Regions from separate parts of the Salinicoccus roseus genome, predicted to be linked through region 2. Evidence: a T-box and tRNA genes for the amino acid it is inferred to sense, from the RefSeq annotation. Region 2 holds a T-box; the other holds one or more tRNA genes.
The links. A T-box is a leader RNA that pairs with one kind of tRNA and senses whether it is charged. The one in region 2 lies ahead of EDC33_RS01265 (valine--tRNA ligase), so its partner is inferred to be a tRNA-Val.
Positions count from the first base shown of each region.

Region 1: it encodes a tRNA-Val, which carries the amino acid that the T-box ahead of EDC33_RS01265 (valine--tRNA ligase) is inferred to sense. The anticodon was not compared.

Region 1 covers NZ_RKQJ01000002.1:375,460-381,559, reverse strand. The annotation lists gene dusB (tRNA dihydrouridine synthase DusB) at 1-963, shown strand, start outside; gene lysS (lysine--tRNA ligase) at 976-2,463, shown strand; tRNA gene EDC33_RS08960 (tRNA-Val) at 2,597-2,672, shown strand; tRNA gene EDC33_RS08955 (tRNA-Thr) at 2,692-2,767, shown strand; tRNA gene EDC33_RS08950 (tRNA-Leu) at 2,845-2,928, shown strand; tRNA gene EDC33_RS08945 (tRNA-Gly) at 2,955-3,029, shown strand; tRNA gene EDC33_RS08940 (tRNA-Arg) at 3,072-3,145, shown strand; tRNA gene EDC33_RS08935 (tRNA-Pro) at 3,158-3,231, shown strand; tRNA gene EDC33_RS08930 (tRNA-Ala) at 3,256-3,328, shown strand; tRNA gene EDC33_RS08925 (tRNA-Ile) at 3,353-3,426, shown strand; gene pdxR (MocR-like pyridoxine biosynthesis transcription factor PdxR) at 3,497-4,831, opposite strand; gene pdxS (pyridoxal 5'-phosphate synthase lyase subunit PdxS) at 4,931-5,815, shown strand; gene pdxT (pyridoxal 5'-phosphate synthase glutaminase subunit PdxT) at 5,815-6,100, shown strand, end outside.
Region 2 covers NZ_RKQJ01000001.1:219,474-225,573, forward strand. The annotation lists gene hemL (glutamate-1-semialdehyde 2,1-aminomutase) at 1-218, shown strand, start outside; gene EDC33_RS01255 (hypothetical protein) at 293-721, shown strand; gene EDC33_RS01260 (AbrB family transcriptional regulator) at 827-1,900, shown strand; T-box leader at 1,933-2,139, shown strand; gene EDC33_RS01265 (valine--tRNA ligase) at 2,184-4,811, shown strand; gene EDC33_RS01270 (bifunctional folylpolyglutamate synthase/dihydrofolate synthase) at 4,815-6,086, shown strand.

The DNA.
Region 1 (6,100 bases), on a different contig from region 2:
AGGGTCGTGCTTGCCCCGATGGCAGGCGTGTGCAATGCTGCGTTCAGATTGACGGTCAAGGAATTCGGTGCAGGGCTCGTCTGTGCCGAGATGATCAGCGACAAGGCACTCCTGTTCGGCAATGAAAAGACGATGAAGATGCTTTATATAGATGAAAATGAACGGCCGATGTCTCTGCAGATATCCGGCGGGGAAAAGGATACGCTTGTGGAAGCGGCCAAATATGTGGATCAGAATACGACAGCCGACATCATAGACATCAACATGGGATGTCCGGTCTCCAAGATCATCCGGTGTGAAGCCGGTGCCCGCTGGCTGCTCGATCCGGATAAGATCTACGATATGGTCAGTGCAGTCGTCGCTAATGTATCGAAACCAGTGACGGTGAAGATGCGCATCGGCTGGGACAGCGATCATATATATGCAGTGGAGAATGCCAAAATGGCAGAGAAGGCCGGTGCTTCCGCCATCAGCATGCATGGCCGCACACGTGAGCAGATGTATGAAGGTGAAGCAGATTGGGACATCATCCGTCAGGTCAAGGAAGCCGTCAGCATTCCGGTCATCGGCAATGGTGACGTCACATCCCCGGAACGTGCGCAGAAGATGCTGGATGAGACCGGTGTGGATGCGGTGATGATCGGAAGGGAAGCGCTCGGCAATCCGTGGATAATCTACAGGACGGTGCACTACCTTGAAACAGGCGAACTGATCGGGGAGCCTGGACTTGAAGAGAAGATGAAAGTGCTCAAGCTCCATATGGACCGCCTGATCACCCTCAAAGGTGAAAAGGTCGCTGTCATGGAGATGCGCAAGCATGCTTCATGGTACCTGAAGAATATAAAGGGCAACGGCAATGTACGCAGGGCGATCAACCAGGCGGAAACAAGAGAGGCAGTTGTCTCTGCGATAGATGGATTCGTTCAGGAACAAATGGAACAACAAAATGAAATGATAGTATAGGAGAGAAAATCAGTGAGTGAAGAAATAAATGATCAGATAACCGTCAGAAGAGAAAAAATGCAGCAGCTCATCGATCTTGGCATCGATCCTTTCGGTGAAAAGTTCGAACGTACAGCCTACACGGATGTACTTAAAGAGGAGTGGGATGCGTTTTCCAAGGAAGAACTTGCAGAGAAGGAAGAAGCATCCGGAACCGTCATTGCAGGGCGTCTGATGACGAAGCGCGGCAAGGGTAAAGCCGGCTTCGCCCACATCCAGGACATCAAGGGGCAGATCCAGATCTACGTGCGTAAAGACCAGGTGGGTGAAGCGGCATTTGAAATCTGGAAGCAGGCAGACCTTGGGGATATCGTCGGAGTCAAAGGTGTAATGTTCAAGACGAACACCGGAGAACTTTCGGTCAAGGCGCAGGAATTCACTCTGCTGACGAAAGCATTGCGCCCGCTGCCGGACAAGTATCACGGCCTGAAGGACGTTGAAGAGCGCTACCGCAAACGTTATCTCGACCTGATTACGAGCGAAGACTCCAAAGATACGTTCATCAAGCGCAGCAGGATCATCCAGGAAATGCGCAACTATCTGAACCAGCGCGGATTCCTGGAAGTCGAAACGCCGATGATGCACACCATTGCAGGCGGTGCACAGGCCCGTCCATTCGTCACACACCACAATGCACTCGATATGGAGCTCTTCATGCGTATTGCGATTGAACTGCATCTGAAGCGCCTCATCGTCGGCGGCCTTGAAAAAGTGTATGAAATCGGTCGTGTATTCAGAAATGAGGGCATATCCACCCGCCATAACCCTGAATTCACGATGATAGAATTATATGAGGCGTATGCAGATTTCCATGACATCATGGATCTGACGGAAGAAATGATCGCCCATATTGCCGAGCATGTCAACGGAACGACGGTCGTCGAATATGGCGGGGAGCAGATCGATCTGACACCAAGGTGGAAACGCGTGCACATCGTGGATGCCATCAAGGAGCAGACGGGTGTGGACTTCTACGAAGTGAAATCTAATGAAGAGGCGCATCAGCTGGCGAAGGAGCACGGCATCGAGGTGCAGGATACGATGAAGTATGGTCATATCCTGAATGAATTCTTCGAACAGAAAGTTGAAGAGACGCTTGTTCAGCCGACATTCGTGTACGGCCACCCGATCGAGATCTCACCACTAGCGAAGCAGAATCCGGATGATCCCCGTTTCACGGACCGTTTTGAACTGTTCATCGTCGGCCGGGAGCATGCGAATGCATTTACGGAGCTCAATGATCCGATCGACCAGAGACAGCGGTTTGAATCACAGGTTGCCGAAAAGGAAGCGGGCAACGATGAAGCACATGAAATGGATGAGGACTTCCTCGAGTCGCTTGAATACGGTATGCCGCCGACCGGCGGACTCGGCATCGGCATCGACCGCCTCGTGATGCTGCTGACCGATTCAGCTTCCATCCGCGACGTGCTGCTGTTCCCTTATATGAGACAAAAATAATGAAAAAATATAATAATGCGCCCAAATATCCATTTGGGTGTATTATTTCCCTATTAAAATCCATTAAAATGTTGACGCGGACGGCTGATATAGGATATTATGAAACAGTCGTGATTGAGCAACACATCTTTCAGGAGAATTAGCTCAGCTGGGAGAGCATCTGCCTTACAAGCAGAGGGTCGGCGGTTCGAACCCGTCATTCTCCACCATTTAAAACTTAATGATTCAGCCGGTCTAGCTCAATTGGCAGAGCAACTGACTTGTAATCAGTAGGTTGGGGGTTCGATTCCTCTGGCCGGCACCATCTGATCTGCAAGAAGTCATACTCCAGTTGACAGATGACGGAAATCAAACGGGGATATCCTCCTCTATATCATATATGCGGGTGTGGCGGAATTGGCAGACGCGCTAGAATCAGGATCTAGTGCCTTTAACGGCGTGGGGGTTCGAGTCCCTTCACCCGCATCATATATTCAATTTCATAATACTAAGCGGAAGTAGTTCAGTGGTAGAACACCACCTTGCCAAGGTGGGGGTCGCGGGTTCGAATCCCGTCTTCCGCTCCATTATTTTTTAAGCGGTCATGCCGTTTTATTTTTTTGTTTCATGCGCCCGTAGCTCAATTGGATAGAGCGTTTGACTACGGATCAAGAGGTTAGGGGTTCGACTCCTCTCGGGCGCGCTCAATAACTTACGGGAAGTAGCTCAGCTTGGTAGAGCACTTGGTTTGGGACCAAGGGGTCGCAGGTTCGAATCCTGTCTTCCCGACTCTTATTTTCATATTTACATCATGGGGGCTTAGCTCAGCTGGGAGAGCGCCTGCTTTGCACGCAGGAGGTCAGCGGTTCGATCCCGCTAGTCTCCACTTTCATTTTCAATTACATAACAGGGGCCTATAGCTCAGCTGGTTAGAGCGCACGCCTGATAAGCGTGAGGTCGGTGGTTCGAGTCCACTTAGGCCCACTCAAAAGACATGGAAATATCCATGTCTTTTTATTTTGCACCAATTGGGCTGATTTGCGGTCGTTACGCCTCAAACACCTGCTTCCTCGAGGAAACGGTCCAGTATGTCGATTATCTCCCGGGTGTCCTTTTCCCCGATACCCACAATGATGGTGTCTCCGAGGTCCCTTTCATAGGAATAGACGTTGCCATGGACCAGTCTATGATTGTCTGCCGCTTCTTCAAGATCCATCCCGGGGATCCTGATGATGAAGTGCATGCCTGTATGTTCCCCGTGTATTTCAACATCATGATGCGCTGCAATCCATGTGGTGATGGCCTCCATCTTCTTCCGGTAGACTTTCCGCATCCTGTTGATGTGCCGGGTCAGGTAGCCCTGTTCCATGAAGCGGGCGACGATGTGCTGCATCTGCCGGGGGACATTGCACGAGAGCTCCTTTTCATAATAAAGCTCTGCAAGTGAGGCTGGCAGCACCATGCAGGAGAGCCTGAGGGAAGGATAGAGGGATTTCGAAAATGTACTCATGTATATGGTGCGGTCGTTCTGGTCGAGCCCTTGGAGGGAAGGCAGAGGCCGTCCCGTATACCTGAACTCACTGTCGTAGTCGTCTTCGATGATGAAGCGGTCATTGCTGCTCGCATGGTTCAGCAGCTGGATGCGCTTCTGGAGGGACATGACCGCACCGCTCGGGAACTGGTGGGAAGGGGTCACATGTACGACCGGATTGGCAAGGTCGGCAACCTGATCGACATCTATGCCGTCCTCAAGCACCTGGGCCGCATCCGTGCCACTGTCGAGCCGCTCAAGCACTTTGCGGATGACGGGGTACCCGGGGTCCTCGATCGTCATCTCCGGATACTGGAGCAGGTACATCAGCTGTTCCAGCAGGAATTCCGTCGAAGGGCCGATGAAAATCTGGTCTGTGGAACATGTGACCCCCCGGTTGATGTTCAGGTAGTGCCTGATCTGCTCCTTCAGCACCGTTTCTCCACTCTCCTCCCCTTTATTCAGCAGTTCGTCATCTGAATAGACTTCCCTTGCGATCTGCTTCAGGACGTCGCTCTGGACGAGTGTCGTATCGATGGTGCCAAGGGGGAGGGTGTAGCTTTTCTTTTCGGGTCGTCTGATTTCCGGTGTGGTGGCCGATGCCACCTGCTTCAGCTGTTCAATCGCGGATACATAGAATCCGCTCTTCTCCCTGCTGTAGATCAGGTCTTCATCCAGCAGCAGGTTATAGGCATGTTCGATCGTCGTCTGGCTGATCGAAAGGTCCGCCTTCAGCTGCCTTTTGCTCGGAAGCTTCTCATCGTTTGCGAGTTCTCCCTTCAGTATCTGCTCCTTCAGTGCACTGTATAGTTGTTCGAAGAGTGGTGTCTCCGACTGCCTATCCAAATTGATCAGCATAATCTGACCCCCTAAAATTATTCTGAACTGATACTTCTAAGTATTCAGATTTAATTTTATACTATTCCAATATAATATCAATAGAAGGAGTCGTTATAGATGCAGCAGACAGGTACTGAAAAAGTTAAAAGAGGAATGGCGGAAATGCAGAAGGGCGGCGTCATCATGGATGTCGTCAACGCAGAACAGGCGAAAGTCGCCGAGGCGGCAGGTGCCGTAGCAGTCATGGCACTGGAGCGTGTACCTTCCGATATCCGTGCAGCAGGCGGTGTGGCAAGGGCATGTGACCCAAGGATCGTCGAAGAGGTGATGAACGCCGTCTCCATCCCGGTCATGGCGAAATGCAGGATCGGCCACATCACGGAAGCCCGTGTACTGGAAGCGATGGGCGTCGACTACATCGATGAATCCGAAGTGCTGACACCGGCAGATGAAGTCTTCCACCTGAAGAAGGATGACTATAAAGTGCCGTTTGTATGCGGCTGCCGAAACATCGGTGAAGCGGCAAGGCGTATCGGAGAAGGTGCAGCCATGCTCAGAACGAAAGGGGAGCCGGGTACAGGCAACATCGTGGAGGCGGTGAGGCATATCCGCATGGTCAACCAGCAGGTCCGCCAGATCACTGTAATGAGCGATGACGAGCTTATGACCGAGGCGAAGAACCATGGTGCACCATATGATATCCTGAAGGAAATCAAGGAACTCGGTAAAATGCCGGTCGTCAACTTTGCAGCAGGCGGTGTCGCAACACCACAGGATGCGGCACTGATGATGGAACTTGGTGCAGACGGCGTGTTCGTCGGTTCCGGTGTATTCAAATCGGATAACCCTGAGAAGTTCGCCAAAGCGATTGTGGAAGCAACGACCCACTATCAGGACTACGAACTGATCGGAAAGCTTGCGAAGGAACTCGGTACAGCGATGAAAGGCCTCGACATCAACCAGCTCTCCCTCGAAGACAGGATGCAGGAGCGCGGCTGGTAATGAGGATCGGTGTACTTGCCCTGCAGGGGGCTGTGAGGGAACACCTTCAGATGGTCGAGGCATGCGGTCAGGAAGCGGTCGCCATCAAGCGTGTCGAAGAACTCACGGACATTGACGGTCTCATCCTTCCCGGAGGGGAGTCTACGGCCATACGGCGCCTCATGGATCGATATGGCTTCACAGAAGCACTGAGGGAAAGTGAATTGCCGATGTTCGGCACCTGTGCCGGGGTCATCCTGCTCGCTGAAAGGATCATCGGTCAGGAAGGCGGACATCTAGGCAAAC
Region 2 (6,100 bases):
TCTTCCTTACCGAAGGACCAGTCGTGGATTTCGACAGCGCCAACACGAGTGATCTGGAGCTTTTCAAAAATCTGTACCAGGAACTGCTCAAGGAAGGCGTCTACCTGCCGCCTTCCCAGTTTGAAGGCATGTTCCTCTCTACCAAGCATACAGAGGAAGATATACGGAAGACGCTGGATGCATTCAGAAATGCACTCGACCGCGCAGCGGACAGGTAAGACATGAATTTTGATTTTATCTGTACTGAATAAAGTGTATAATGGAAGAGAATATACAACGGGAGGTAGTTTGAATGGCCAAGGACAAGGATAAGCACATATCCGACAAGGATATGAACATGAAAGGCGAAAGAGATGAAGATAAAGTCTACATCGAAGGTCAGAACAGGGAAATGATCGAGCACAAAGAGGACAACAAGAAGAACCCGCTCATGTGGATCATTCCAATCGTCATCGTCCTGTTGATTCTTCCACTGATCATCAACCAGTTCAGTGGCGGTGGAGATGAAGAGGATGGTTCGACATCGACCACTTCCGGAGAAGAGGAGACACAGGAAGAGGGGATGACTGAAGAGGAGAGCACGGAAGAAGGCTCCGGTTCAGAAGGATCTGAAGAAGAGGAAAGTACTGAAGAGGACGCATCCGGTGATTCAGAGGAAGAAACTACAGAAGAGGATTCTGGATCTGGTGATTCAGAGGAAGAGACCTCTGAAGGCAACTAGAATGAATCCTGATACAACCCCGCAGCAGTGGATACTGGGCGGGGTTGCATTATGCGTGGATATTGTTTTGGATTCCGAAATAATCAAGGGGAGGGGGCAGGTCCGATGAAATATATGAACCTGGTCTTCCTGTTCATCGCTGCAATCGTCCTGTCTGCCCTGCTCCAGTGGGTGGGCATGGTGCTGCCATGGCTTTTCGGAGCAATGATGGCAACAGTCCTGTTCTACAGGCTGGTGACGAAGGCGTTCCATTATCCGAGATGGCTCGGCAACGTCGGCCTCGTCATCATCGGGGCGGAGATCGGATCCGCCTTCACTCTGCAGACACTCAGTGATATGGCAGACGACTACATGAACATCATCCTGATTTCACTGTTCATCATCATTCTGAGCCTGATTCTGGCGCGGTTCTTCATGAAGATGACCGGCTGTACAATGGAGACGGCGGTCCTTTCCTCGATTCCGGGGGCATTGTCACAGATGATTGTGATGGCAGAGGAGGAGAAGCGTGCAGATCTGCTGCTCGTCACGATGACGCAGATGTCCCGCATCGTACTCGTCGTCATATTCGTACCGCTGATCGCGAGCCTCACGAAAGGGCAGGGAACTTCTGAACTGAATGAAACTGCTGCACCCCTCCTCTCAGTCGTGACATGGGATATGCTCTGGATCATTGCAGCGGTTCCCGTCATCATCCTCATACTGATGAAATTGAAGTTCCCCGTCCCATTCATGATGGGGCCGATGCTGGCCATACTCGGCTGGAACATGGCCACGGACTATACATTTTCGGTCGACACGGAGTTCATGTATGCAGCACAGCTGTTCTTCGGCATCCGGATCGGCGTCCAGCTGTCGGCGCTCATCACCCAGCTGAACAGCCGGATGATCGCCGCCATGTTCATACAGAATGTACTGGTGATTGCAGGGACGATGGGCATCGTGCTGATGTTCCTGCTCGTAACAGACCATAATTTCACCGATCTGTTCCTCAGTGCGGCACCCGGCGGCATCGGACAGATCATCATCGTAGCTGTTGAAATGGGGGCGAACACGGCGATGATCTCCAGCTATCACATATTCAGGATCTTCTTCATCCTCCTGATCATCGCCCCCCTCATAAACTATCTTCTGAGGCGGAACAGGCGCCGGCGCCAGCATGCGGATGATGGGGCTTGACAGCGCCCGGGTGTTGGAATACTATAAAATTAATGCAATAGATGAAGGCAGGAGAGTAGTGGTGTACGGGTTACAGAGAGCATGTGGATGCTGTGAACATGCCGAAGTATGCCATGAAAGTAGTCTGCATAGATCAGTCCTGAACCAAAGTAGGGCCTGACGTGGGATGAGCGTTAATCGTCTCGAGTGCAGCATTTCATGCTGAATCTAGGTGGTACCGCGGAGCTTCCGTCCTATAGTCATGGACAGGAAGCTTTTTATTTTGTCTAAAGGAGAGAATGTTATGGAAATGTCCAAGAAGTACGATCCAAAAACGGTTGAAGAAGGTAAATATGAAAAATGGGTGGAAGCCGGATATTTCAAGTCCGATGCGTCTTCAGACAAGCCGCCGTACTCCATCGTCATTCCGCCGCCGAATGTGACGGGGAAACTGCACCTCGGCCATGCCTGGGATACGACACTGCAGGATATCATCACGCGCATGAAGCGCATGCAGGGCTATGAGGTCCTCTACCTGCCCGGCATGGACCATGCAGGCATCGCTACACAGGCGAAGGTGGAAGCACGCCTGCGCGAGCAGGGCGTCACCCGTCATGAGCTCGGCAGGGAGAAGTTCCTTGAACGGGCATGGGACTGGAAGGAGGAGTATGCCGATTTCATCCGCAGCCAGTGGGAGAAGCTCGGCCTGGGCCTCGATTATGACAAGGAGCGCTTTACGATGGATGAAGGCCTGTCGAAAGCGGTGCGGAAGGTCTTCGTCGACATGTACAACAAGGGGATGATCTACCGCGGTGAATACATCATCAACTGGGACCCGGCAACACAGACTGCCCTGAGTGACATCGAGGTCATCCATAAGGAAGTTGAAGGGAACTTTTATCATGTGAAGTATCCGCTGCCGGACGGCAATCATCTTGAAATCGCAACGACACGTCCCGAGACGATGCTCGGTGATACGGCGATCGTCGTCCACCCCGACGATGACCGATACAAGGAGTACATCGGCAAGACCGTGACGCTGCCGATCATGGAACGCGAACTGCCGATTATCGCAGACCCGTATGTCGACATGGAATTCGGCACCGGTGTGATGAAGGTGACGCCGGCACACGACCCGAACGACTTCGTGCTTGGCGAACGCCATGAGCTGAAGCGAATCAATGTCATGAATGAGGACGGTTCGATGAACGACCTTGCAGGCAGATATGCAGGCATGGACCGTTTCGAATGCCGCAAGGCACTGGTCAAGGATCTCGAGGCGGAAAGCTACCTGATCAAGGTGGAGCCGCATATCCACTCGGTCGGACATTCCGAGCGCAGCGGAGCTGTCGTCGAGCCCTACCTGTCCACACAATGGTTCGTCAAGATGGACGACCTTGCCAAAAAGAGCCTGGACAATCAGGATTCCGATAATGCGATCAACTTCGTACCCGAGCGCTTCGATGCGACATTCCGCCGCTGGATGGAAGATATCCGCGACTGGTGCATTTCCCGCCAGCTCTGGTGGGGACACCAGATTCCGGCCTGGTATCATAAAGACTCCGGAGAGATGCATGTCGGCATGGAACCGCCGGCGGACTTAGACAACTGGGTCCAGGACGAAGATGTGCTGGATACATGGTTCTCAAGCGCACTATGGCCGTTTTCCACGATGGGGTGGCCTGAAGAGACGGAAGATCTGAAGAAGTTCTTCCCGACCAACGTACTTGTAACAGGGTACGACATCATCTTCTTCTGGGTGGCGCGGATGATCTTCTCCTCCCTTGAGCATACAGGTGAGAATCCGTTCGATGATGTACTGCTCCATGGTCTGGTGAGGGATGAGCAGAACCGGAAGATGTCCAAATCCCTCGGCAATGGTGTCGATCCGATGGATGTCATCGAAAAATACGGAGCAGATGCCCTGCGCTACTTCCTGTCCACAGGAACAACACCGGGACACGATCTCAGATATTCCGACGAAAAAGTCGAATCCGTCTGGAATTTCATCAATAAAATTTGGAACGCCTCGCGCTTCAGCCTGATGAATATCGGTGAGGACTTCGGCATGGACGACATCAATCTCGAAGGTGAAAAATCATTGGCCGACGAATGGATACTGACGCGGCTGAATGAAACGATCGGCAACGTCACCCAGCTGTCCGAACGCTACGAATTCGGTGAAGCAGGGCGTCTGCTGTACAACTTCATCTGGGATGACTTCTGTGACTGGTACATCGAAATGGCGAAAGTGCCGATGACTGAAGGTACTGATGCAGAGAAGGCGATGACACGCTCCGTGCTGCTTCATACACTGGACAATATACTGAAGATGCTCCATCCGTTCATGCCATTTGTGACGGAGGAGATCTACCAGACGATAGAGCCGGGCAGGACGATCGTCACAAGCGAGTGGGCGAAGGCGCATACACACCTCAGCAATCCGACTTCCGAGGATGCCATGGCACTGCTCGTCGACATCATCAAATCCGTCCGCCAGACGAGAAATGAAGTCAACACACCGCTGTCGAAGCCGATTGACATATCCATAGAAGTCAAGGACGCGGCACGTCGGGAACTCATCGAGAACAACAGGCACTACATCGAAAGGTTCTGCAACCCGTCGTCCCTCGAAATCTCTTCTGAGATCGTGTCTGAAGAGGATGTGAAGACGGATGTAGTGAACGGCGCGACCATCATACTGCCATTGTCCGGCCTGATAGATATGCAGGAGGAGATTGCACGCCTCGAAGGCGAGCTGAAGCGCCTTGAGGGTGAACTGAAACGTGTCGACGGCAAGCTCTCCAACGAAAAGTTCGTTGCGAACGCACCGGCGGATGTAGTGGAAAAGGAAAAAGAGAAACAGATCGGTTACCAGTCCCAGTTCAATGAAGTCAGGGAAAGGCTGGATAATCTGAAAAGAAAGGGATAGGTAATGAGCTACCAAGAAGGATTGAATTGGATTCATGAAAGAATGAAATTCGGCATCAAACCGGGTGTTCGCCGCATGGAGTGGATGCTTGAACGTCTGGAGAATCCGGAACAAAACATCAATGGCATACATGTAGTGGGCACCAACGGCAAGGGATCCACGGTGTCCTACATGCGGAATGCACTGAACCATAATGGCTACACTGTAGGGACGTTCACCTCTCCATACATCGAGACATTCAACGAACGGATTTCAGTGGACGGCACGCCGATACCGGATGATGACATCGTCGCTCTGGTCGAAATTGTCAAACCGGTGAGTGAAGCGCTGGAGGCCGAGACGGATCTCGGCACCGCAACAGAGTTTGAAATCATCACGATGATGATGTTCATCTATTTTGGAAAGATGCATTCGGTGGACTACGTGATCGTTGAGGCCGGGCTTGGTGCAAAGAACGATTCGACAAACGTATTCCAGCCGATCATGACGGTATTGACAAGCATCGGGCTTGATCATACGAGCATACTTGGGGACAGCCTGCTGGATATCGCCAAGGACAAGAGCGGCGTCATCAAGCCGGGGATCCCGCTCGTCTTCAGCATCAAGGATGATGTGTCGCGCGAATACATCCATAAGGTGCTTGAAGAGAATCATGCGAAGGGGATCGAACTGAACCGGGACATCATCATGATTCCCGAGAATGGCGAGTTCCAGTTCCAGTATGGCACCTATGATTTCCAGGACATCCGCCTGAGCATGGCAGGCAGGCATCAGAAAGAGAATGCCTCCCTCGCCATAGCTGCCCTGATCGAACTGCATGAAAGGGGGAAGGCCGTCCTCGACTGGAACCTGATGATCCGGGCCATGGAAGAGACCACATGGCCTGGACGCATCGAGACCTTGAGCGAAGATCCGCTGGTGATCATAGACGGCGCCCATAATAATGAAGCTGTCGAGGCCCTGGTGGAGACCATCGGCAGGCAGTATCCGGACAGGGAGATTACTGTGCTCTTCTCTGCGATAGAAGGGAAGCCGCTCTCTACGATGGTGGAGAAGCTTGAAGGGATTGCGGATGCGTTCAGCGTCACGGACTTCGATTTTCCGAAGGCGCTGCCGAAAGAGGAGATCTATGACAAGGTGAAGCATCCGAACCGGTCGATGGTGGATGACCACATCCAGTTCATTGAAGCGTTCGAGGGGGATATTCTGCTTGTGACGGGAAGCCTCTACTTCATCAGTGAAATCAAGCAGCACTACAATGCAAAAAGACGATGATCCATTAGGATTAT